4 regions of the Paenibacillus sp. MABNR03 genome follow, and region 2 is predicted to be linked to each of the others. Evidence: predicted binding sites of a transcription regulator. Region 2 holds the regulator's gene; each other region holds the start of a gene.
The links. The regulator Rex, encoded in region 2, represses fermentation and respiration genes when NADH is low (regulators of the CRP and FNR family bind a similar motif). The targets are predictions, from matches to a motif close to TTGTGAAATATTTCACAA.
Positions count from the first base shown of each region.

Region 1: the regulator Rex is predicted to act here: its motif matches at 1,665-1,682, upstream of AAIH57_RS21305 (cytochrome ubiquinol oxidase subunit I).
Region 3: the regulator Rex is predicted to act here: its motif matches at 4,066-4,083, upstream of AAIH57_RS21910 (formate/nitrite transporter family protein).
Region 4: the regulator Rex is predicted to act here: its motif matches at 2,912-2,929, upstream of nadA (quinolinate synthase NadA).

Region 1 covers NZ_JBCIYR010000004.1:341,650-347,842, forward strand. The annotation lists gene AAIH57_RS21295 (glycosyltransferase) at 1-129, opposite strand, end outside; gene AAIH57_RS21300 (hypothetical protein) at 129-1,421, opposite strand; gene AAIH57_RS21305 (cytochrome ubiquinol oxidase subunit I) at 1,806-3,221, shown strand; gene cydB (cytochrome d ubiquinol oxidase subunit II) at 3,166-4,221, shown strand; gene cydD (thiol reductant ABC exporter subunit CydD) at 4,223-6,097, shown strand; gene cydC (thiol reductant ABC exporter subunit CydC) at 6,099-6,193, shown strand, end outside.
Region 2 covers NZ_JBCIYR010000003.1:902,574-908,766, reverse strand. The annotation lists gene AAIH57_RS19415 (amidohydrolase) at 1-1,192, opposite strand, end outside; gene AAIH57_RS19410 (redox-sensing transcriptional repressor Rex) at 1,179-1,832, opposite strand; gene dinG (ATP-dependent DNA helicase DinG) at 2,031-4,901, opposite strand; gene AAIH57_RS19400 (tetratricopeptide repeat protein) at 5,061-5,687, opposite strand; gene panD (aspartate 1-decarboxylase) at 5,780-6,163, opposite strand; gene panC (pantoate--beta-alanine ligase) at 6,156-6,193, opposite strand, start outside.
Region 3 covers NZ_JBCIYR010000004.1:488,720-494,912, reverse strand. The annotation lists gene AAIH57_RS21920 (MFS transporter) at 1-493, opposite strand, end outside; gene AAIH57_RS21915 (molybdopterin-containing oxidoreductase family protein) at 671-2,734, opposite strand; gene AAIH57_RS21910 (formate/nitrite transporter family protein) at 3,118-3,957, opposite strand; gene AAIH57_RS21905 (FAD-dependent oxidoreductase) at 4,207-5,568, opposite strand; gene pelA (pectate lyase) at 6,085-6,193, shown strand, end outside.
Region 4 covers NZ_JBCIYR010000011.1:16,681-22,873, forward strand. The annotation lists gene nadC (carboxylating nicotinate-nucleotide diphosphorylase) at 1-250, opposite strand, end outside; gene nadB (L-aspartate oxidase) at 247-1,866, opposite strand; gene nadA (quinolinate synthase NadA) at 1,902-2,840, opposite strand; gene ftsH (ATP-dependent zinc metalloprotease FtsH) at 3,141-5,186, opposite strand; gene hpt (hypoxanthine phosphoribosyltransferase) at 5,288-5,827, opposite strand; gene tilS (tRNA lysidine(34) synthetase TilS) at 5,880-6,193, opposite strand, start outside.

The DNA.
Region 1 (6,193 bases), on a different contig from region 2:
CTCCGTGCCCTTCGAATGCACCACACTGTCTGCAATTGATTCAGTTAAAGCTGAGGGGACATCAACCCGGATGTCTGTCTGCATGCCCAGACCCCGAATATGTTGTGTGCGCTTCTTCGGGTCCAGCATCACGGCACCTCCCCCAGTAATTGCTGTACAGCCTGATCCAGCAGTTCCAACTCCACAATCCGGGCGAGTGCATCCTCATTCTCCATGGCTGCTTCGAGGAACTGACGTACTGCCCCGTGGCGTTCTCCGCGAAGTGCCATGGCAGTACCGGATAATACCTGATAATCCCTGCGGCTGGAGCCATCCTGAATATCCACCGCGTGTACCAGAGCCATGGCGTCCTCCACACGTCCGGTCTCCTGATAAATTCGGAATTTCCAATGCCGCGCGGTCTCTCCTCCAAGTGCGTCCAGTATGCTGAGTGCTGCTCCGTAATCATCGTTTATTCGCAGCAGCTCCGCCTGAACAAGTTGATTCTCCCCGGCCTCCAGCCAGCGGCATAACTGTTCATAGTGATGCCGTTCCTGTGCATGGCCTGCACTGATCCCGTAGACCTGCAGCGCATGCTCCACTTCTCCTGCTTTGGCATGAATGGCCGAGAGGAACCGGTAGTGGGAATGGACGCAGTCACTTCGTCCGCTCATGATGGCATGGATGAAAGCCTCGTTAAGCGATGCAGCTGCTCGCGAATCGTCCAGCAAGTATTCATAGGCTGCCAGCAAAAAGGAAATCGTCTCATGCGGCCCCGTTTTTGAACGGAGCTGGCGATAATAGTCCGCACGCATACTGCACTGGAGCGGAGTAATGGTGTCCGGTGCACCTGCAACGGTTTGTCTCAGGGCGTGCAGGAACAGCAATTCGTAATCCTTTAGCGGAAAATCGAGATCATTCTTTGGTATGGAGCCGGCAGGAGCCGTGTTTTCACCACCCAACCAGACCGAGCGTATACCCTGAAAGGCCAGCTTCATATAACGTGTTTCCGAAGACGTGCCGACCAGGGATGCAACGCCAACCAGCCGGGATATACAGCTTTCCCACAGCGGCGACTCCGCTTCATCGCCTGCCGGTTCGGGAAGCAGTACAATGCAGATCTCCGGATGCAGCGAAGCTGCTGCCATGAGCCAATAGGGGTGGGTGATTACAGCTGCGGTGCGAGACTGCTGCAGCAGTAATTCTGCTTCCGGCAAGGTAACCACTGCAATGGCCTGGGGCATATCTTCTGAACGTTCCTGACTGCTTACATAGAAGACCTCTCCCTCTGCCCCAAGTAAGGCAGCGATGCCCGGGTAAGGAAAAGTGGACCATCCGCCTTTGCGTGGAAAGAGAATATACCTGATGGGAGGGAGCTCTGCATTCCCCTCTTTTGAAGCCGGTTCTGTGGCTTTTTCCGGTATGGTTTCGGATTTATCCATGTGTTAATCACCTCACTTTGACTGCGTTCAAGGTTTCTGCCCCGTTTCCGGGATCCGTTCTTCCACATCATATGTAAAGCCCTTATGGCACTTCGCATGATATGTCTGACTCTAGCATATGGGCATTATGTGCCAAACATGAGCAACTTCCCTGAATAGACGAAGCTGGCAAGCCATATTGATAGGCTGAATTTTATCTAATGTGTGACCATCGTCACATTTTTTTCGAAATTCCAACGAGGATTGTGATAATTGTCACATGTAGAAAATAGGCAATCTGGCACAATACGTTCATCAAGCGTATTTGGCGGACAGACAGCGAAGGTGCAGCTTCCATGCCGAATGCGAATTAACTGCGATGTAACAGAAAGAAGGGGTAACGGTATGGATCCGATTATGTTATCGCGTATCCAATATGCACTCACAACGATCTTCCATTTCTTTTTTGTACCGCTGTCCATCGGTCTTGTGCTGCTGGTAGCAATTATGGAGACGTTGTACGTAGTCAAAGGTAAGGAAATCTACAAAACGATGGCCAAATTTTGGGGCAAGCTGTTCCTGATTAACTTTGCTGTCGGGGTCGTTACGGGTATTTTGCAGGAGTTCCAGTTCGGCATGAACTGGTCCGAGTATTCCCGCTTCGTCGGGGACGTGTTTGGTGCGCCGCTGGCGGTTGAAGCCTTACTGGCGTTCTTTATGGAGTCTACGTTTATCGGGCTCTGGATTTTCGGGTGGGATCGGTTGTCCAAAAAAGTGCATCTGGCCTGTATCTGGCTCGTATTTGTCGGCACATTCCTGTCCGCGCTATGGATTCTGGCAGCCAATTCATTCATGCAGCATCCGGTCGGTTTCGAGATTAACAACGGCCGTGCGGAGATGAATGATTTCTTGGCACTGCTTACCAATGGTCAGCTGCTGGTTGAATTCCCGCATACCATCTTCGGCGCATTAATGACGGGTGCCTTTGTGGTAACGGGAATTAGTGCCTACAAATTGATGAAGAAGCAGGATGTGGAGATTTTCCGCAAATCATTCAACATTGCGATCATCATTGGTCTTGTTTCCTCATTCGGTGTAGCGTTCTCCGGGCACTTCCAGGCGCAATATCTGGTGGAAACGCAGCCCATGAAGATGGCAGCCAGTGAAGGGACATGGACAACAACGGAAGATCCTGCACCATGGACGGTAGTCGCGTTTATCGATCCGGACAAACAGGAGAACTCCGGTGAGATCAAGATTCCCGGATTGCTCAGTTATCTGTCCTACAGCAAGTTCTCCGGAAGTGTCAAAGGCATGAAGGAGCTGAATGCTGAGTATCAGCAGACTTATGGGCCAGGGGACTACATCCCGCCAGTACGGACGACGTTCTGGAGCTTCCGCATCATGATTGCAGCGGGTGGTTTAATGATTATACTCGCCTTGTACGGTACGTTCCTGGCCTTCCGCAGGAAGCTGGAGGTAGCCGGAAAGTGGTTTATGCGCCTGATGGTATTTGCCATCTCCCTGCCGTTTATCGCCAATACGTCGGGCTGGATCATGACGGAGGTGGGGCGGCAGCCTTGGACGGTATTCGGATATATGACGACCGAAGCCAGTGTATCGCCTAATGTGAGTGCAGGCCAGATTCTGTTCTCTACCATTGCATTTACAGCAGCTTATACGGTTCTGGGTATTGTGATGGTCTATCTGTTCGTGCGTGAGATCAAGGCAGGACCATATGCAGTAGAAAAGCCGGAGGACCACGATGAATCGTCCGATCCGTTCGGCGTGGATGGGGGTTATTCCGTTGTCACTAAGTGAGTTGTGGTTTTTGCTGATTGCCGTATTATTTGTTGGATTTTTCTTTCTGGAGGGTTTTGATTTTGGGGTTGGCATGTCGACTGGCATTATTGCCAAAACGGATCGTGAACGCCGTACCCTGATCAATTCGATTGGTCCGTTCTGGGATGGCAACGAGGTGTGGCTGATTACGGCAGGGGGAGCAATGTTTGCTGCCTTCCCTCACTGGTATGCTACGTTATTCAGTGGCTTCTATCTGCCGCTTGTAGTGGTGTTATTGGCCTTAATTGGTCGCGGGGTGGCCTTTGAATTCCGCAGTAAAATGAGACATGAACGCTGGCGCAAAACATGGGACGTCATCATTGTTGTCTCAAGCAGCCTCCTGCCTTTTCTGTTCGGCGTAGTGTTTGCCACGCTCATGAAGGGTCTCCCCATCGATGGGCAGATGCAGATGCGTGCGGGATTCCTGGACATCGTCAATCCGTATACTGTCGTTGGCGGTTTAAGCGTAACCTTGTTGTGTCTCGTTCACGGACTGCTGTTCGCTTCCTTGCGTACGGTTGGCGATCTCAGGGAGAGAGCATTGCAAACTGCCCAAAAACTGATGCTGCCGCTGGCTGCCATTCTTGCGGTGTATGCCATAATGACATACTTCATGACGGACGTGTTCGCCGTGCGCGGCTGGGCGCTCTGGATCATGGTGGTCCTTGGCGCTGTCTCCTTGGGTCTTGCCGCTTACTTCGTGCGGCATAAGCGCGAGGGTTGGGCTTTTGGCATGACTGGAGGTGTCATTGCCATCGCCTTTGCTTCCGTATTTATCGGCCTGTTCCCAAGAGTTATGGTGAGTTCCTTTGGCTCCGCGTTTGACCTGACGGTCTACAATGCGGCATCCGGTGCATATTCGCTGAAAGTGATGACCATTGTAGCCTGCACGCTGCTGCCTTTTGTTCTCGGCTATCAGATCTGGAGTTATTACATTTTCCGCAAACGTCTGAACGAGCAGCATCACCTGGAGTACTGACATGGGACGGGGATTGCTGAAGCTGCCGGGGATTCGGCCAGTACTGGCGCTGGCTTCAGCGCTGGTGCTGCTGCAGGCGATGACGATTATTATGCAGGCCAAATGGCTCGCCGAGGCCATAACAGCATTGTTTGAAGGGTCATCCATAACAGAGCAGTACCCTGTGCTGCTGCTGTTCCTGGCTGCTTTTGCCGCCCGGTATGCCATTTCCTTCTGGTTGCAGCGGGTTGCCTTGCGTTATGCAGAGAAAACAGGAACCGATCTGCGCAGACAGATGGTGGAGCAGTGGTTCAGGCTGGGCCCGCGTTTTGCCAAAACAGAAGGAACAGGACACCTGGTCACACTGGCACGGGAAGGGACGGCCCAGTACAAAACGTATCTGGAGCTGTTTATTCCCCGCATGCTGGGCATGGGGTTCACCCCTATTGTGATTCTGTTGTATGTGTTCAAGCTGGATGTCATGTCCGGCATTATTTTGATGCTGACCCTTCCCATATTGATTGTGTTCATGATTCTGGTTGGTCTTGCTGCACAGCGCAAGATGGATGGGCAATTCAAGTCATACAAGGCACTGGCGAATCACTTCGTGGATACGCTTCGCGGACTGGAGACGCTGAAAACGCTGGGACAGAGTGGCAAGCACGCGAATACGATTGTTCGGGTCAGTCAGCGTTACCGTATAGCGACGCTGTCTACGCTGCGCATGGCTTTTTTGTCTTCCTTCGCCCTGGATTTCTTCACGATGCTGTCGGTTGCCTCTGTCGCGGTAGGTCTGGGTTTGCGGCTAACGGAAGGACAGATGCTTCTCGGTCCAGCACTCACGGTACTTATTCTGGCACCGGAATATTTCCTGCCTGTACGGATGGTGGGTGCCGATTATCATGCGACATTGGATGGTAAAGAGGCCGGAGCAGCGATTGAACAGATGATTGAGCGGGGGAAAGCTGCAGAAGAGAGACAGCGGGAGGCGTACGCCAATACTGTTTTTCAAGCAGAAGTAGAGACGGATGGAGCAGGAGTTGTGCATCAGCCTTCTTCTGGCAACAGAAGTGTACTCTCATCAACGATACGTGTTGTACTGCGTGAGGAGAGCACCCGTGACCCTGTCTATGCCCCTTCATCGAAGCTTTTATGGAATGCGGGCAGCCGACTGGCGCTTACGGATGTGCAAGTGCGGCATGAAGAGGAGGGGCCCTGCTCGTTGGAGGATGTTACATTCCAAATCTCGGGTCTCGCCAAAGTGGGTATCATTGGTGCCAGTGGTTCAGGGAAATCAACTTTGATTGACGTGCTGGCGGGTTTTCAACTGCCCACTTCAGGCCAGGTATTAGTGAACAGTCAGCCCGTATCTCCAGAGATGATGGACTCCTGGAGAACGCAAACGGCAGCCATACCTCAGCATCCTTATATATTCAGTGGAAGCCTGGCTGATAACGTTCGCTTCTATATGCCGGAAGCATCGGATGCAGAGGTTGCCGGTGCGATTGCCGCTGCCGGGTTGAACAAGTTGGTAACTTCCTTGCCGAAGGGGCTCTATGAGCCGATTGGAGCTGGCGGCAGGCAGCTCAGCGGTGGACAGGAGCAGCGGGTGGCCCTCGCCAGGGCCTTGCTAAGTGCACGGCCTGTCCTGCTGCTGGATGAGCCGACCGCACATCTGGATGTGGAAACCGAGTATGAACTGAAACAGACCATGCTGCCTATATTTGAAGGCAAGCTGGTGTTTCTGGCTACGCATCGTCTGCACTGGATGCCGCATATGGATTGCATCATCGTTATGGATGGCGGGACGATAGCGGAGACAGGAACGCATGAAAAGCTGCTGGCAAAACAGGGCGTATACTACCAGATGATTCAGGCCCAAATGGAGGCGGTATGAGATGAAAGCCGGATATGAGCAGACCGAAACGGCTCGAAACGGGAGTAAAAAGAATAACTGGATTGCTCCTTACGTCGCACAGTACCGCTGGAGATT
Region 2 (6,193 bases):
GCTCTACATCCTTGGCTGAAGCCGAGTAGATCGTATGGGATATGAGGTCCGTGTGCGGATAGAAATGAGCTTGTTCAATGTTCAGTGCAATAAAATCGGCCTTCATCCCCACTTGAAGTGCTCCTGTATTGTTCAGGAATATGGATTTGGCACCATAACCCGTTCCAAGCAGCAACGCCTCTCCTGCTGGTACAGCCGTAGGGTCACCGGATACTCCTTTGTGTATCAGCGCAGCAAGTCTCATCTCTTCAAACATGTCCAGATTGTTGTTACTCGCTGGTCCATCTGTTCCCAAGGATACCGTAACACCCGCTTTTAGCAAATCCGGAACTCGTGCTACACCTGAAGCGAGTTTCAGGTTGCTTCCCGGATTATGGGAGACAGCGACATCATGCCGTGCCAAAATTTCAATCTCCTCATCATTGAGATGCACCGCATGAGCAACGAGAGAAGGCCGTGAGAAGAAGCCAAGCTTCTCCAAATGGGCTACAGGACGGAGACCGTAATCCGTCACATTCTGCTCCACTTCACGAAGCGTTTCCGACATATGGGTATGCAGCGGCAGATCCAGATCATGCGCAACCTGTACAAGCTTTTCAATGTAATCATGAGGGCATGTATATGGCGCATGTGGTGAGATGATCGTCGTAATTCGGCCACCAGCCTGTCCGTTCCACTCGCGTGCAAAGGCAGCCGATTCCTGCAGTTTGCGCATTTGCTCTTCTTCGGAACACAAACCGATTACACCACGTGCCAATGCAGCCCGGATACCGGATTGTTCCACCACTTTAGCCACCTGGTCCATATGGTCATACATGTCCAGGAATGCCGTTGTGCCACCTTTCAACATTTCCAGTACAGACAGGGAGGTACCCCAATATACGTCCTCAGACGTCATTTTCGCCTCCATAGGCCACATTTTCTCCTGAAGCCATACCTGTAAGGCCAGATCGTCCCCGTGGCCTCTCAGAAGCGACATGGCTGCATGACCATGCGTATTGATCAGACCCGGCAAAAAGACCAGTCCTTTACCATCAACCTTCGGCAGGTTCTCATCCCCATCCGGCAATGTCTCACCAATATGCACAATCTTGTCCTCTTCGACTACCATGTAACCTGAAACCACATTCCATTCCGTACCGCTATTAACAGCAAATTTGCCGTTATGAATTACCCATCTATTTGTCGTCATCTTCCTCGTCGTCCTTTCCATTCTCCAGATAATAAGCAAGGCTAAGCAGATCCGTTGTAAAATCGGCATGATGGATACGGACATGCGGCGGTGTTTTGAGGATAGTCGGTGCAAAATTCAGTATCGCTTCAATGCCGGATTCAATTAACTGATCGGCTACATTTTGAGCTTCGGTATCCGGTACGGTAATAATGCCGATGCGAATATTATCCTTTTTGACCGAATCCGATAATTCATTCATTGGCTGTACCTTCAGGCTGTTAATCTGACTGCCAATCTTGGGACCGTAAGCATCGAAAACAGCAACGATCTTCATGTTGTCTTTAAGGTACGCATTGTAATTGGACAAAGCATGTCCCAAATTACCGGCTCCGACCAGTGCTACATTGATTTGCTGATCAATCTTCAAAATTTGGCGAATTTTTTCAATCAAATACGATACGTCGTATCCGATGCCTTTGCGGCCAAAGTCCCCAAAGTATGCAAGATCTTTGCGAATCTGGGCAGGATTAAGATCCAGCCGGAGTCCAAGCTCCTGTGATGAAACCGTGTTAACCTCACGTTGGTGCAGTTCACTCAAATATCGCAAATAAACAGGCAATCTGCGTACCACGGCTTCCGAAATTTTATCTGATTTCATTACATAACTCCCCCTTACCAAGGCCACGATAGATAAATAAAAATGGAGCACCCTGCATAACCGTTTTCGTTTCCGAATGAAATCATGCAAGATGCCTTATCAAGTATAAAATTAAAAGTGCTTCATGAATGAATCATCACTTTGTTGATCTAATAAAGTTTACAGCGAGAAGACCTCATTGCGCAATGACGTTACATCCTATTCTGCAGCAGGTTCGTCATGCGCAGGCGCTTCCAGCCACTCGCTAATCCGTGGAACCATCTGTTCTGTCAGCATATGTTCCATTTTGGGACCGGGTAATGAATATAAAAAGTATTTCCCATAGTAAGACTCAATCACCCGCGTATCATAGACGATGACAATGCCCCTGTCCTTGGCTGTACGAACCAGCCTCCCGAATCCCTGCTTGAAACGAATGACTGCCTGTGGAACCGATAGCTTCATGAACGGGTTCTTTTTCTGTTCCTGCAGCAGTTCGCTCTTCGCCTCCACCAGCGGATGATTCGGCGGCTGGAAAGGCAATCTGACAATCGCCAGACAAGTCAGTGCTTCCCCCGGAATATCGACACCCTCCCAGAAACTGCTGGTCCCCAATAAAACCGTAGCTTTGGCATCCTGGAACCGACGTGTTAACTTGGAGCGGCTGCCACTGTCTACACCTTGGCCGAGCAGCGAGATATCGTTACCGGACAATGCTTCTTTTAACGGATCATAAACCTGGCGAAGCATCCTGTATGAAGTAAAGAGCACCATCATGCGCCCCCGTGTAGCAATAGCCGTTTCGGCAAGAGACCGCACGAGCATGTCCACAAAGTGTGCATCACCAACACTGCCCTTCACGCTTGGAAAATCACGCGGAATAACCAGCAAAGCCTGATCCCGGTAGCGGAATGGCGATGGCAGCATGGACGTCAGCAAACGGTTATTGTCGGCCGCTTCCTGCAGGCCAAGCTGTTCAATCATGAATTGAAATGACTTATCCACAGAGAGCGTAGCCGAAGTAAGAACAACGCTTTTCTTTTTATCGAAGAACATGTCCTTCAACTGTGCGCTGACATCGACAGGAACGGCATAGAGCTGCAGTGATTTGCTGCGGAATTGCCCGCTTGCCTCCATCCAATATACTGTTTTGGCATCATCCATCCGCATGAAAAAGCGAAGATTCTCTTTTAGCGTTGCCAAGTCTTTAAGCAAACCTGTAATGTCCGTAATCAGACTATCCGATTGATAGTCGTCCTGATCCTCTTTGACTTCCAGAAGCAGCTTGTCTCCCTTACGGATCAAGTCACCAAGCGTGACATAGATCTGGTTCTCATAATCCTGCAGCTCCTGCCACTTCGCCGGTTTCTGCGAAGGCTTCAATCGGAGTGAAAACTGTCCTGTTTCTCCCGGAGAAGCATCACTTCGCTCAGGCAGCAGGCTAAATAAAGCCTCACTCAGCCGATCCCACATTTCCTTGACTTCAACAGCAAGCGGGAACATCTGGTCAATCACTGAGCCCCATTGTGCCGACATCTCATGACCAGACAGCTGAGTTCGCAGCATGGGAAGCTGACCATTGCGACTATCTTTAAACAATCGGGTTAATGTATGAACCAACGTGAAATATTTCATATGAAGACCCAAGTGCTTGCCTGCAACATCTTCCAGATGATGGGCCTCGTCAATCACAAGACTGTCATAAGCCGGCAGAAGCTGATGAGCTGCTTTGACATCGGTAAACAGCTTGGAATGATTCGTAATCACGATATCAGACAAACCTGCTTCATGTTTTGCCCGGTGATAAAAACACTTTCTGAACCACGGACAGGAGCGTCCCAGACAGGATTCAGACTCACTCTGCACGGTCTCCCAGAAATCCCCACCGCGAGCGCTGAGGTTTAACTCCTCATCATCCCCGGTTTCCGTCTGGGTGAGCCAGACGATCATCTGTGCCGCTGTAAAATAGTCTTCTTTTGGTGTGGCGAATTCCCGTTTGTTAATCTTGTGCTCAAACTTCCGCAGACACAGATAGTGCCCCCGTCCTTTGAACACAGCAGCCTTAAACGGAAAAGGAACTACTTTGGTGAGCAGAGGGATATCCCGCTCTCGAAGCTGCTCCTGCAGGTTAATTGTATGCGTGCTAACCATCACTTTTCGTTCCTGCTTCACACTTTCATAAATGGCAGGCAGCAAGTAACCGAGGGATTTCCCCGTACCTGTACCCGCTTCGATTAACAGATGCTTTTCTTCGTCCAAGGCCTGTCTTACGCTGCTGAACATTTGCGTCTGCGCCTCGCGTTCTTCGTAATGATCCAGTGTATCTTTCAGATTATTTCTGACCTGATCCATATACTGTTCAAAACTGATACCTTCAAGCGGATTGCCTTCTCGTTCATCGCGTGGTGCACCAATCTCGGTCCAGTCACTTACGTTTAAGGCCAGCTGACGGTAATACGTATGTCCGTCGAGATCCTGAATAGGCTCTGCTTCCTTCTCGCTGCGCATGCCGTCGAAGAACCAGCCCAGATCACTGTCTTCTGGAGCAAACAGATCACTGAGACGCTGTATGGTAATCAAGGGCAATTCACGCAGCTCGTCCAGGCACTTCAGCAGTACATAAGCAGTTGCTAGAGCATCACTGTCAGCCTGATGAGGCCGGTCGTGTTGAAATCCGAACTCGGCTGATACATACCCAAGCTGATAAGACCCGAGAGATGGAAAAGAGATTTTGAGAAAATCAATCGTATCCAAAATACGCCCGGTGAACGGCAAATAGCCACATCGGTCAAGCGCATTTTGGAGAAAATGAAAATCAAAAGCAACGTTGTGTCCGACCAGGACAACATCGTCAAGCAGCGGAACCATCTCCATCATCATCTCTTCGAGTGAGGGAGCGTCCGCCACATCTTCGTCCGTAATCCCGGTTAACCCCGTAATAAACGGCGGAATAGGAACACCCGGGTTTACATAAGAACTATATATTTGAGTTATGCTGTAGTCATGATCTATGATGGCAAGTCCGGCTTGAATAATCTCACCGTCGGACTGCGTGCCGGTTGTTTCGAAATCCAATACGGCAAATTTCATTGCAATGTACAATTCCCTTCCATTCAGTCTATGTTACAGCATAGCAAAAAAACGGGCATTTGAAAATTAACTGACAAAAAAGGCGGTGTTCCCTCCACTAGGTTAAAGGAGGAAACACCGTCTTGATGCTGCTGAAAAGCACTTCATGATCAAGTACAGTCAGCTAATTCCATATTGCAGTTGTCCGCTGTTCAGCCTGCAGGCTTCCATATTATACAGTGGTTCGGTCAGCGTTGGGTCATGCTGGAGCGCTTGAGCAAACAGGGAACAGGCTCCCTTCGGATTCGCCAGCTTGGCTTCGATGCAGCCCAAAGCATTACAGGCTAGCCCCTTTAGCCTCGGGGAACCCTTCAGGTGCACAATGAGCCGCAAATGACTTCCCGCTTCAGCGGTCTGATTGAGGTTCATGTGTGCAAGTCCCAGATAGTACCGAGTCAGTGCACTGTCAGGATATTCATCAACAATCCGTGAAAATTGCATGATGGCTTGCGGATACATTTGCAACTTGAAATACCCCTGACCGCGACTAAAGGATTCCAGATGGATCTCCGGCAGTGCGGTAACTGCTTCCTGTTCCGGTTGAAGAGCAACCGGTTGTTCCAAATCCTTTACCTGACTCATTTTCTCCTCAAACATCAGCCACTCATCAATCATCCCGTCACTCATCCGCTTCAGCAAGTTCCACTTTTGCAGCAGTTCCTGTTTGTTCAGACCTTCAGCGGAAGGGTAGCGCTTGATAATTTCATCTAACATGTCGTTCATCTCGGCGAAAACATGCTGGAACATCGATGCATCCCCACCCTTGAAAAAATGGATTAGTGCGTGACCTGTACTCATTTTTTGCAGGGGGGACCGATTTCATTCCCCTTACCAGTCGATTACATAATTGTCGCGTGAACCTCATGCTTCATGGTCTGTACAGGTTTGTTCTGACCATCAACAAATACAACTGTAGGTTTATGCGTATTAGCCTCTTCCTGAGACATCATCGCATAGGAAATAATGATAACTGTATCCCCGGGCTGTACGAGACGTGCAGCCGCACCATTAAGACAAATCACTCCGCTGCCGCGTGGTCCAGGAATCACGTATGTTTCAAGGCGTGCGCCATTGTTGTTGTTTACAATTTGCACTTTTTCATTTTCCATCAAATCGGATGTTTCCATCAGATCTTCATCAATGGTAATGCTCCCCACATAATTCAGGTTGGCTTCCGTAACGGTGGCACGGTGAATTTTGGATTTCATTAACGTTCTAAACATGGGACATGACCTCCGTAGTTTGCAGTCTTG
Region 3 (6,193 bases), on a different contig from region 2:
TGAGATGATAGGAAAAGTCGGCCAAAAAACCACTGAGTGCCGTACCAATCGCTACACCGATATTGTTTGCCACATAAATAATATTGAACAGTTCTCCCCGCCGCTCCGCAAACCGAAAGCCAATGAAGGCCTGAATGGCAGGCAGTGACAACGAACTGAACAAACCGATCCAGCCCATCGCACATATAAACACGACCCAGTACGCACTAATCCAGGGCAGTGCAAACAGCCCGAGAGCATTAAGGGCAAGCGATCCGATAATCAGTTTCTTGACGCCTACCCTGTGATATAGTGCGCCACCAAGCAGCTGGCCAAAGATACCACCCAGCGACTGGATTAATATAACGAATCCCGCATTAGCCATGGTCCGTCCGAGTTCATCAAACACATACATCGTGGTCAGCGGCCACATCAAGGCACTGCCTGTCGCGTTAACCAGACTTGCCAGCAAAAATACTTTGACTTCCTTTGGATATGTATCCAACCATCTCATCATCTTATTCATTCTCCTTAACACCATAAAAAAGCAAAACAACCTCTGCTCACGGCTATTCTTCGACCAGAGCAGAGGCCATTCGTATTTATTAAAGATAACTTTAACTTTCTACATTCTGCTCCAGGGTTTATCCATTGTTCATCTTACCTGAAAAGGCACAATGCGCAAGCACACTCATTGACGCTTCACTTCGACAGTGGCCGAGAAGAATGTTGCCCCGTTGCCCATATCGGACAGCCGATTGGACGTCAGCGAGTTTACCCGCTGCTTCCGGCCACTGCCATCCCACCACAAGCCCTGGCTGATAACTGTACCCGGCAGCATGGCTTCACTCACCTTCGCGGTAAGTTCGATCCGTCCTCGCTCATTCCATACCACCACCGCATCGCCATCTTCAATGTTTCTCCTCGCAGCATCCTCCGGATGAATTTGCAGCATTGGCATTTTCTCCATACGCTGATGCTTCTCCGTATTGGCAAAGGAAGAGTTCAAGAAGTTGTGGTTCGGTGGCGACAGGAACATAAGCGGATGCACATCATCAGGTCCGGCCGGATGTTCTCCGTCATACCCTTCGACCAAAGCACGATAGGTAGGCAGCGGTGGCAGGCCTCTCTCCGCCATCGCCTCGGAGAACAACTCAATCTTACCCGACGGTGTAGGCAGCTGTTCCAGATATGATGCATGTGGAGCCATGTCCAATTTTACAAAACGATGCTCCTGGAGTGCCTCGAGCGTAACTCCGTTCATATAAGGATTACCTGTATCCGTAAGGGCACCCGCAATCATCTGTTCCGGCGTTTCACCGAAAATCTCAGGATCATATCCCATGGCCAGTCCCAGCAGTGAAAACAGCTCCACGTTGCTCTTGCTCTCACCCACAGGTGCAATAACCGGCTCCTGCAGATGAACATACTGATGCCAGTAGGAGGTGTAGAGATCCGTCGCTTCAAATGAAGATTTGGCTGGCAGAAGAATGTCCGCATATTTCGCTGTATCCGTCATGAACAGGTCATGCACAACTGTAAACAAATCTTCCCGAGCAAAACCTCGCTCGACCCGCTCGGTATCCGGTGCCACAACCAGTGGATTGCTGCAATAGACCATCATGGCCCGGATGGGCTGCTCCGCTTCCAGCAGCGCTTCACCAATCCGGTTCATGTTCACGACTCGCGGCTCTGGATTGCTGCGAAGCTCCGGACGCTCCAGTGCGTCGCTATTGGTGCTCGCATAGCTGTTGGTGCGCACGGCACCGCCACCGCGCTTCAGCCACTGCCCCGTAATGGCAGGCAGACAGGCTACACTTCGCACATTCATGCCTCCATTATCATGGTGCTGGAGACCGTTACCGATGTGGATGTGCGCCGCCTCTGCCTTACCGTACAGCTCAGCCAGCTTCACGATATCCGTTTCCGGTACGCCAGTAATGCGTGCAACACGCTCAGGGGTATAGCTGCGAACATGATCACGGAGAGCCTCATGGCCCACGGTATACTTTTGCATGAAGGCTTCGTCCGTCAATCCCTGTTCAAACAGTACATTCATCAATCCCAGTGCGAGTGCGCTGTCTGTGCCCGGATAGAGGGGGATAAACCAGTCCCCCCATTGCGCCGTACGATTCCGGTGAACATCGATGACCACAATTTGGGCTCCCTTTTTGCGGGCTTTCTCAGCCAGGACCACCTGATGCATGTTTGTGCTGACAATGTTGCCGCCCCAGATGACAATGAGATCCGCATGCTCCGTATCTTCGGGCAGGGTTCCCCGGTTAGCGCCCATCGTATATTTCCATCCTGTATTGCCGGCCGCATTGCAGATCGTTTGCTCCAGCATACTGGCACCAAGCGCATTGAAGAAACGACGGTCCATGCCGTCTACCCCGAGGATGCCCATGTTGCCGTAAAAGCTGTATGGCAGGATGCTTTCAGAACCATACGTCTCGGATACAGATTTGAATTTTCCCGTTATCTCATCAATGGCTTCGTCCCAGCTTATACGTTCGAACTTGCCCTCGCCCTTCGCTCCCACACGTCGCATCGGATATTGCAGCCGCTCGGGATGATATACCCGCTCCGCCATGTTTCTGACTTTATTGCAGATGGCACCCTTTGTAATCGGATGATCCGGATTGCCTGCAACCTTTACGATTCTACCGTTTTCCTTATGAAGCAGCAGGCCGCAAGTATCCGGGCAGTCAAGCGGGCAAACCGCCGGAAACACGCCATTCTCCTGATCGATCATATGTACAAGTCCTCCCCATTTAAAACTATCCTTACATCATATAATTTTGGAGGTAATGGCGTAAAGAGAACAGTCTTGTTTTCGACGCTGTACGCACGATGCATTTTTTCTAAAAAAAGTTTGCACCCCATGATTCACCTCCTAAATTCAGGGGTAAATTAAGAACAAGGCATTAGGTTAGTGTTTCCCCACTTCCTCCTCATGCCATATCATGGACCACTCCCGAAATTCGCCATGAACAGGTTTCGTTCCCCCGAACCTTGTCATGGCGAATTTATTTTGTCTGGACATAAAAAGCGATCCCCTGCTCACCCGTTCACAGCATACAATCACTGTGTTCCAGGCGATATGGAATCGCTACTATATATGATTGAAATATATTGTTATGCCTGCTTGCTCCACATTGGTCTGGCTTCCGGCTCCACCGTCGGAACAACCGCTTTGACCTCGGGTTCCGTCTTGCGCAAGTACACCATCCAGTAGGCTGCAGCAACGAACAGCGCGCCTCCTGTAAGATTACCGAGCCATACCGGAATGAAGTTCATGATATACTGCCCCCACGAATAATGTCCTTCGAAGATCGCAGCCGGAATAAGAAACATGTTGGCAACCACGTGCTGAAACCCAATAGCGACAAAGGCCATCGTTGGAAACCAGATGCCGAGCACTTTGCCACTCATCGTATCGGATGCATAAGACAGCCAGACCGCCAGGGCAACCAGCCAGTTACACCCGATTCCCGATATAAACGCCTGAAGAAAGCCATCATGCAGCTTGTGTCCTGCCATATCCACAACCTTGGCCAGATATACGCCTTCTCCCGTGAGGCCAAGCACATGCCCGAATGCATATGCCACGAACAGTGCACCCAAAAAATTGCCTATCGTAACTAAAGTAAGGTTTTTCAGCATGCTGCCCACGGACAATTTGCGTGCCAGCGTGGCGAGCGGTACAGCCATCATATTGCCTGTCAGCAGTTCTCCTCCGCCGATCAATACCATAATCAATCCTACGGGGAATACCGCAGCGCCAATCAGGTTGACCAAGCTGCCCCATTCTGCCGGGGCCGAGGCAATAACCCGAATATCCAGCAGGAATCCAAGCGCGATAAATGCCCCTGCCAGGAAACTGAGAACGAGCACAGAGGACACCCTGTTCTGTGCCTTCTTCATCCCCGTTTTCACCGTATATTGTGCAACCTCAAGAGGTGTTTTTGCCGCCATAACCATCCTCTCCTTCACTGTTCACGAAACGCTGTAAACCGTATGACATAGGGAACGTTTGAACGTTTCATTGGATGATATTATTGTATCGCGGCTCGCTTTAAAACTTTGTGCAATTAATCACAACCTCATGGGTTTATTCCAAATTGATCTGTTTTGAATTTAAGGAATTACCTGGCCGGAAGAAAAGATGCGAATATATAAAAAGGAGTAATCCCCAGAGGGATCACTCCTTAGATAAGGTATTTTTTAAACCAATGCAGGTGCTTTCACTTCCACTGGAGGCAGAGCTTGAAGGCCAGCCGAGTTCAGGAAGTTCCACGGTTTGTTGTAATGAGGCTGGAAGAAGAAGTCGATGAAGGCGAGCTCATCTACGGTCATGTTATTCTGTATGCATACCGAGATCGTATTGATCGACTGTGTCAGATCTGCCTTGGACATGACTTGTGCCCCGACAATCCGGCGTGTGGCCTGCTCATAAATCACTTTGAGCAGCAGTTTCTCAGCCGTCGGCATGAACTCCGGACGGTAAGCATCTTCCAGCGTCACGGCTTCGACCACCAGACCTTCATCTGCAGCAGATGTTTCGGTCAGACCTGTACCTGCAATATTTTGGTCATAAATTTTAATGCCCGATGTTCCCTGCGTACCCATGTACGGCGTCGTAGGACGAACGAGGTTACGGGCTACAAGTGTACCCATTCTTACGGCATTGGTCGCCAGCGGAATGTAAGAAGCTTTGCCGGTTGGGTTATAGTGAATTGCACAGCTGTCTCCAGCGGCAAAAATGTCTTTTTGACTTGTTTGCATGTATTTGTCCACGATGATCGCGCCGTTTGGCAGCATATCCACCTGCCCTTTGAGCAATTCGGTATTTGGACGGAATCCAATGCATAGAATTACGAGGTCGGTTTCAAATTCACCTTTGGATGTAATCACCTTTGTCACTTTGCCATTCTCTCCGGTAAATTTCTGCACCGTTTGGCCCAGCGCCAGTTTGATGCCCCGTCCCGTTAATGTCTCTTCAATGGCATCTGTGAATTCAGGATCCAGATATTTATTCAGAATGCGGTCCACGCTATCGATCAATGTTACTTCCTTGCCGTTCATTTGGAACGCTTCAACCAGTTCAACACCGATATACCCTGCTCCGACAACAGTAACACGTTTAGCTTCTTTTGCCTTTTCGATGATCGTGTTGGAATGGTTATAGTTTTTGCAAAGTAAGATGTTTTCCATCTCGATTCCCTCGAGTTTTGGAACTACCGGCCATGAACCTGTCGTCACAATGAGCTTGTCGAACGTGTCTTCAAATTCTTCCCCGGTTTTCAGGTTTTTAGCCTGAAGCTTATGATTCGCAGCGTCCACTGCCGTAACTTCATGCAGCATTTTAGTGACTACACCCAGCTCGGCCAGCTGGTTTGGCGAAGAGTAAAACAATCCATCCGGATCTTTCACGACGCCACCTACATAAAGTGCGATACCGCACGACAGGAAGGAAATATTGTCATTGCGTTCATACACCGTAATGGTAGCATCCGGGTACAATTTGGCGGTATTCACGATCGCTGCGGTTCCTGCATGTGTACATCCGATAACTGCGATTTTCATAATAAAGGTCCCCCTTGGAGTTATAAAATAAAGTTCTTCATTTATCATTGTGCTGCCTTGATTCCTCGAATTTGGACGATGTTTGCTATCTCACTTTCCCATACTTGTGAATATATTCACTAATGAGATTAAATGATATTGTGAAAACATTCACTTTACGTCGGTTGCCTTTGTGATTTATTTCACTTCATGTACTCATTATAATGTGATCTTTTTCACATTACAAGTGTTTTCTCAAAATAAATAAAAAACTTCTTTCGATCCTCTGGGGAACATCTCATCCTCACTCAGAATATTGTCCCCTGTTCGAGCCATGATTATGCTTCCGGAACTTCTTGAGAAATCAACTCTTCAATATGTATCCGGCGGCTAGCTGTCCGTCTCTCATGATTAAATTAGTAAAAAAAATTCTAGATGAATGGTTGCTTTTTATATTGGTAAGCGCTTACAATAATATTGATCCTTAATTTGGGTTTTATATGAATGGAATACCAATTACTATTGGGAGGCGTTCATTTGAAGAAACGTTCAATCTCTGTTTCATTAAGTCTCGTACCTGTCACCGCAATTATTGCCATGCTGACCGCAGACATTGCTAAACCTGTTGTTGCTTTCGCCGATTCGC
Region 4 (6,193 bases), on a different contig from region 2:
TTCCCCGTGTAACCCGGTCTCCGTCCTGCACCATTGGCTTAAAAACAAGCGTAGGGTCTACCACCTGAAATACCAGTTCAGCTACCGGTACGCCTGCAATGATTCCATTGTCTTTGGCGTGAATGACTGCCTTGGATTGGTGGCCTGCCGGAATAGTCACACTTGTGGTAACATCCCCTGATCCAACATCCTCACGAAGCCAGTTTCTAATGGATTCAATGAGTCCTTCATTATATCCGTTCAGTATCATGACATCAATTCCTCCACAATCGCTTGTTCTCGTTGCTGCAAACTATGCTTCTGCCAAACGGCATCGTCACGCAGGGGGAAATCCTCACGGTAGTGTGCCCCTCTACTTTCCTGTCGGTGTAACGCTCCACTGGTTACCAGCCAGGCACAGGTCAAAAGGTTGGCGTATTCCATCTCTTCCTTGTGCGTAAGCACGTGGTCGAAAATGTTCATTTCGCTTCTTAGCTTATCCATGGCTTCTTGCAGATGGACACCGTTACGTCGCAGACCCACCTGACGAACCATCATCTTCTGCAGACGCAATCGCCGTTCGGAAATAGGTTGTTGTCCGGACATTATTTCATTCTCTCTGCTACGCTGTAGGGGGCTTCCTACCTGAGTTGAGTTAAGCATAGGCAGTGATTGAATACGCTCAACAATTCGATGCCCAAACACAATCGCTTCGGACAAAGAGTTGCTCGCTAATCGATTGGCTCCGTGTACCCCAGTGGACGATACCTCTCCACAAGCGAACAACCTGCCGATACTGCTCTCCCCGTTTAAGTCCGTCTTAACGCCGCCCATCATATAGTGAGCTGCAGGAGCGACCGGAATCCAGTCTGTGGTCATATCCAGTCCGTACCGCATACAGGTTTCATATATGGTAGGGAATCGATGCTTGATCATCTCAGCTGGCTCATGAGTTATATCCAGATACACAAATGTGCTGTTTGTCGTCTCCATCTCACTGACAATTGCTCTCGCTACAATATCACGCGGTGCCAGTTCAAGCTGTGCATGGTAACGTTCCATAAACCGCTCGCCTTTTATATTGCGCAAATAAGCACCTTCACCCCGTACCGCTTCAGAAACCAGGAAACGTGGGGCTCCTGGATAACATAAGGAGGTCGGATGGAATTGGATGAATTCCATATCCCGAATGACTGCACCCGCACGATAGGCCATGGCAACACCATCGGCGGTAGCCACCTCCGGATTGGTTGTGTAGCGATACAACTGCCCAGCCCCGCCGGAGCAGAGCACGGTAGCCCGTGCCTTAACGAATACCTGTGAGTCATCCGGCTTCTGAACCAGAGCCCCCACGCATTCTCCGTGATCCGTGATCAGATCGATTACAAAATGCTCATCCCATACCTCTATGCCAGGATGTTCACTTGCTTGAGCTGCAAGAGCCCTCACGATCTCATATCCAGTCGCATCTCCATTCGCATGCAAAATACGGCGGTGGCTGTGCGCACCTTCCTGCGTCAACGCCAGCTCGCCGTTCTCCACATCAAATAACGTGCCCAGACGAATCAGTTCCTTCACTCCATCCGGGCCTTCATTTACCAATGCTTCTACTGCCTCTGGGCGACATAGTCCCGCTCCAGCCACAAGTGTATCCTGCAGATGGTATGCAGGAGAGTCATCTTCAGCGATTACCGCAGCGATGCCTCCCTGTGCATAACGGGTATTGCTCTCCAATAATGACTTCTTCGTGATCATCAACACCCGGTTATGTTCACTCGCCCTGATTGCTGTAAACAACCCAGCGATGCCGGAACCAATAACCAGTACATCCGTCTCTACCATGGGCAGTGCGGACAGATCAAAATCCACTAAATATTGCGGTATCATCCTATTCACCTGTCTCGGAGCAAGAGTAGCGCATGCTACTTCACCAGTAACATGCGCTCTAGCGATTCTCTGGCTTTGTCGGCAACGGCCGGTGGTACGTAGATTTGCGGCTTCATCGTTTCCAGGCATTTAACCAGCTTCTTCAGGTTGTTGACCTTCATATTTGGACACACAAGAAACTTGGTGGCAAAATGGAACTCTTTATCCGGGCTATCGAGACGCAGCTGATAGCCCGTGCCATCTTCTGTTCCTACGATAAATTCCTTGGTCGAAGAATTTTTACAATATTCAAGGATGGCTGTCGTGCTGCCTACAAAATCCCCCATCTCCACTACTTCCGGGCGGCATTCCGGATGCACGACAAACTCGGCATTTGGATATTTTGCTCTCATCTCGACGACGTCTTTTACGGTCAGCATATCGTGAGTGTTGCAGTACCCTTCCCAGATGATCATTTTTTTGTCTGTGTGCTGCTGGACATAATGCCCCAGGTTTTTATCCGGCACCCAGATAATCTCATCGGAATCAACAGATTGAATAACTCGGACCGCATTGGCCGATGTACAACAGATGTCGGTCTCAGCCTTGATCTCCGCTGAGGAATTGATGTAAGTCACTACTTTTGCATTTGGATGCTGCGCTTTCAGTTTGCGTAATCCTTCAACATTCACCATGTCTGCCATCGGGCATCCTGCGCGTTCATCCGGAATAATAACCGTTTTGTTCGGGGCAAGAATTTTAGCGCTTTCACCCATAAAATGAACCCCACAGAACACAATGACATCCGCGTCAGTTTGTGCGGCCTTCTGGGCAAGCAGGAATGAATCTCCGCGAAAGTCGGCGACTTCCTGTACTTCGTCACGTTGGTAATAATGAGCAAGAATAATAGCGTTACGTTCCTTCTTCAACTCCATCAGCCGCTCTCGCAGCTCCCGGTTCATCTCAGCCTTGCGCTCTAAAGCCAGAGCTTCCACCTGTGATCCTCTCCTTTAACGGGACAGCGCCATGCGCTGTTTCCTGTGACTATCTGCGTCGTTATTTTCGCTTGAGAAACGAATCACAAGCGGTTTAACAACTAATGTACACAACGTTCACGACTCTGTCAATAAATGAAAAGGATACAGAACAACGCTCTAATCATCCATTTCCTGCGTAGTTCGCGCTCTAGCTCGCAGTTATCATTATCTCTGCAATTTGAATAATGTGGACAAAAAAAGAGAGCCTTTCGGCTCTCCTCTTATCTGTTCCAAGAAACAGATTGTGTAGCATTTAGATTAAGATGTTGGCTTCGTCCCGCCATCATCCGGATCATTGCTGTTGCCTTTATCCAGATTCGGAGCATCGTTAGGGATATCTCCTGCTGGAGGCTCAGGTGTTTCATCTTTGCCTTGAATACGAACGCGCACATCACCGATGTTGTCGACGATTGGCTCTCCGCCTTCATTTGGCGTACCTTCATTATCATTATCGCTCTCCGCTTTTGGAGAAAGGGAACCTGTCTCGATCAATTGTTTGATCTGATCCATTTCCAGTGTCTCCACTTCAAGCAACGTTTGAGCGATCAGATGCATTTCTTTTGTATGTTTTACGAGCAAGTCTTTACATTTCTCGTAACATTCATTGATAAAGCGCTGCATTTCCTGATCAATCTCATAGGCAATGGAATCCGAGTAATTCTGTTCATGTCCGATATCCCGTCCAAGGAATACCTGTCCTTGTGAACTTCCGAATTGCATAGGTCCCAATTTCTCACTCATACCGTACTCCATAACCATGCTGCGAACAATACCTGTCGCTTGTTGGAAGTCACTGTATGCGCCAGTACCAATTTCACCAATGAACAGTTCTTCTGCCACGCGACCTCCGAGGAGTCCCGTAACTTTGTCCAGAAGTTCTTGCTTGGTAACCAGCATGCGATCTTCTTTTGGCAACATGATTACATATCCACCCGCACGTCCGCGCGGAATAATGGTCACTTTATGTACCATATCGGCATGTTCCAGGAAGTATCCTACGATGGTATGACCTGCCTCGTGATAAGCAACGATCCGTTTCTCGCGATCGCTGATGACACGGCTTTTCTTCTCCGTACCTACGATGACACGGTCAATTGCCTCGTCAACTTCTTTCATGGAAATGTCTCTGCGGTTACGGCGTGCTGCAAGCAATGCCGCTTCGTTCAAGAGATTTTCAAGATCCGCACCAGAGAAGCCTGTCGTACGCTTCGCAATAATGTCCAGCTTCACATCTTTGGTGAGTGGTTTGTTGCGGGAGTGTACTTTCAGTACAGCTTCACGGCCTTTTACATCAGGGCGGTCAACCGTAATTTGACGGTCAAAACGTCCCGGACGCAGCAAGGCAGGGTCCAGAATGTCTGCACGGTTGGTTGCAGCAACAATGATAATTCCCTCATTGGCTCCAAATCCGTCCATTTCAACGAGCAACTGGTTAAGCGTTTGTTCACGTTCATCGTGACCACCGCCAAGGCCAGCTCCACGCTGACGGCCTACTGCATCAATCTCGTCAATAAAGATGATACATGGGGCATTTTTCTTCGCATTTTCAAACAAGTCACGTACACGGGATGCACCGACACCGACAAACATTTCGACGAAGTCGGAACCCGAGATACTGAAGAAAGGTACACCCGCTTCACCGGCAACGGCACGAGCGAGCAACGTTTTACCAGTACCCGGAGGCCCCACGAGCAGTACGCCCTTAGGAATCCGTGCACCTACAGCTGCGAATTTGCGAGGATCCTTGAGGAAGTCAACGACCTCAACCAATTCCTGCTTCTCTTCATCCGCACCTGCGACGTCTTCAAATGTAACCCGCTTCTTCTCTTCGTTGTAGAGACGGGCACGGCTTTTACCAAAGTTCATTACTTTGCCGCCGCCGCCTTGCGCCTGATTGAACAGGAAGAAGAACAGCAGGAACATAATGATCAAAGGAATAAAGGATGTCAGAAGTGTCAGCCAGATGCTGTCACCTCTCATTGGCTCCTGATTTAACTTGAAATTATTAGCTTCACTTGCCGCTACAAGTTCACTAATCGCTTCATCCGTAGGAGGAATGTACGTTGAGAAATTTTCTGATTTGGCTTCGCTAGGCTTCTCTCTATATTGACCGGTCACAAGAAAAGACTGACCGTCGAATTGAACCGTCAATTCCGAGATGTTGTTCGCCTTAACCGCCGTGCGCAACTGATCATATCTAGGATTATCTGTGGCTTCGCCGCCATTGCTGACGAACTGCACTATGCCCACCACGACTAAAAAAAGAATCAAATAAAAACCAGAATTCCGGATGAACCGATTCATCCCCTACCTCCTCTCGAGACACTTTAATTATTTTAACATAGCCCGACATGGCTTCTCAACAGAAGCCACAAGCAGATCAGGGCTTGGAGCTAGCATTTGCATTAACTGCTGTATACTTCCGGTTTCAAAATCCCGATGTAAGGGAGGTTCCGGTACTTCTCGGCATAATCCAGACCATATCCAACGATAAACGCGTCAGGAATGTCAAAGCCGGTGTAATGAGCTTCAAGCTCAACCTTGCGGCCTGAAGGCTTGTCAAAAAGCGTAACCACGCGCACGGATTTGGCGCCGCGATTTTGGAGCAGTTCAATTAAGTAACTGAGCGTCAGTCCACTGTCGATAATATCCTCCACAATGAGCACCTCACGTCCTTCAACCGAAACGTCGAGATCTTTGATGATCTTAACAACGCCCGACGTTTTGGTGGATGCTCCATAACTGGATACTGCCATGAAATCCATCTCAACAGGTACCGTTATGTTTTTAACCAAATCAGCCATAAATATAAACGCACCCTTGAGCACACAAATGACCAAAGGATTGCGACCTGCATATTCGGCACTTAGTGTTGCGCCTAATTCCTTGACTTTACTTTGAATTTCTTCTTCACTGATCAATACTTCCTGAATGTCGTTCTGCAACTGTGCGAACCTCCTAAGTTATACTATGAAAGCCTTACCTGAACCATAACCACTACCCCTGAATCGCTGAATTGCCTACAGTCATGTACAGGATGGCGGAAGTATCCTCCTTCACCGGTGCAATACTTGATCGGCGAACACCCGGCAACCAGACAATGTTGCCTGCTCCATCACAAACCACGGGAATACGTGGACGGACAGAGGGGGGGATTTTTTCATCGATGAAAATATTTTTCACCTTTTTGCTTCCGTTTAATCCCATGACTTTCATGGTATCTCCAGGTAACCGTGAACGCACAACCAGCGGCATGAACAGTTTATCCGCATCAAATGCGGCCTGATCCGCCGATTCCGGTACAATATAGT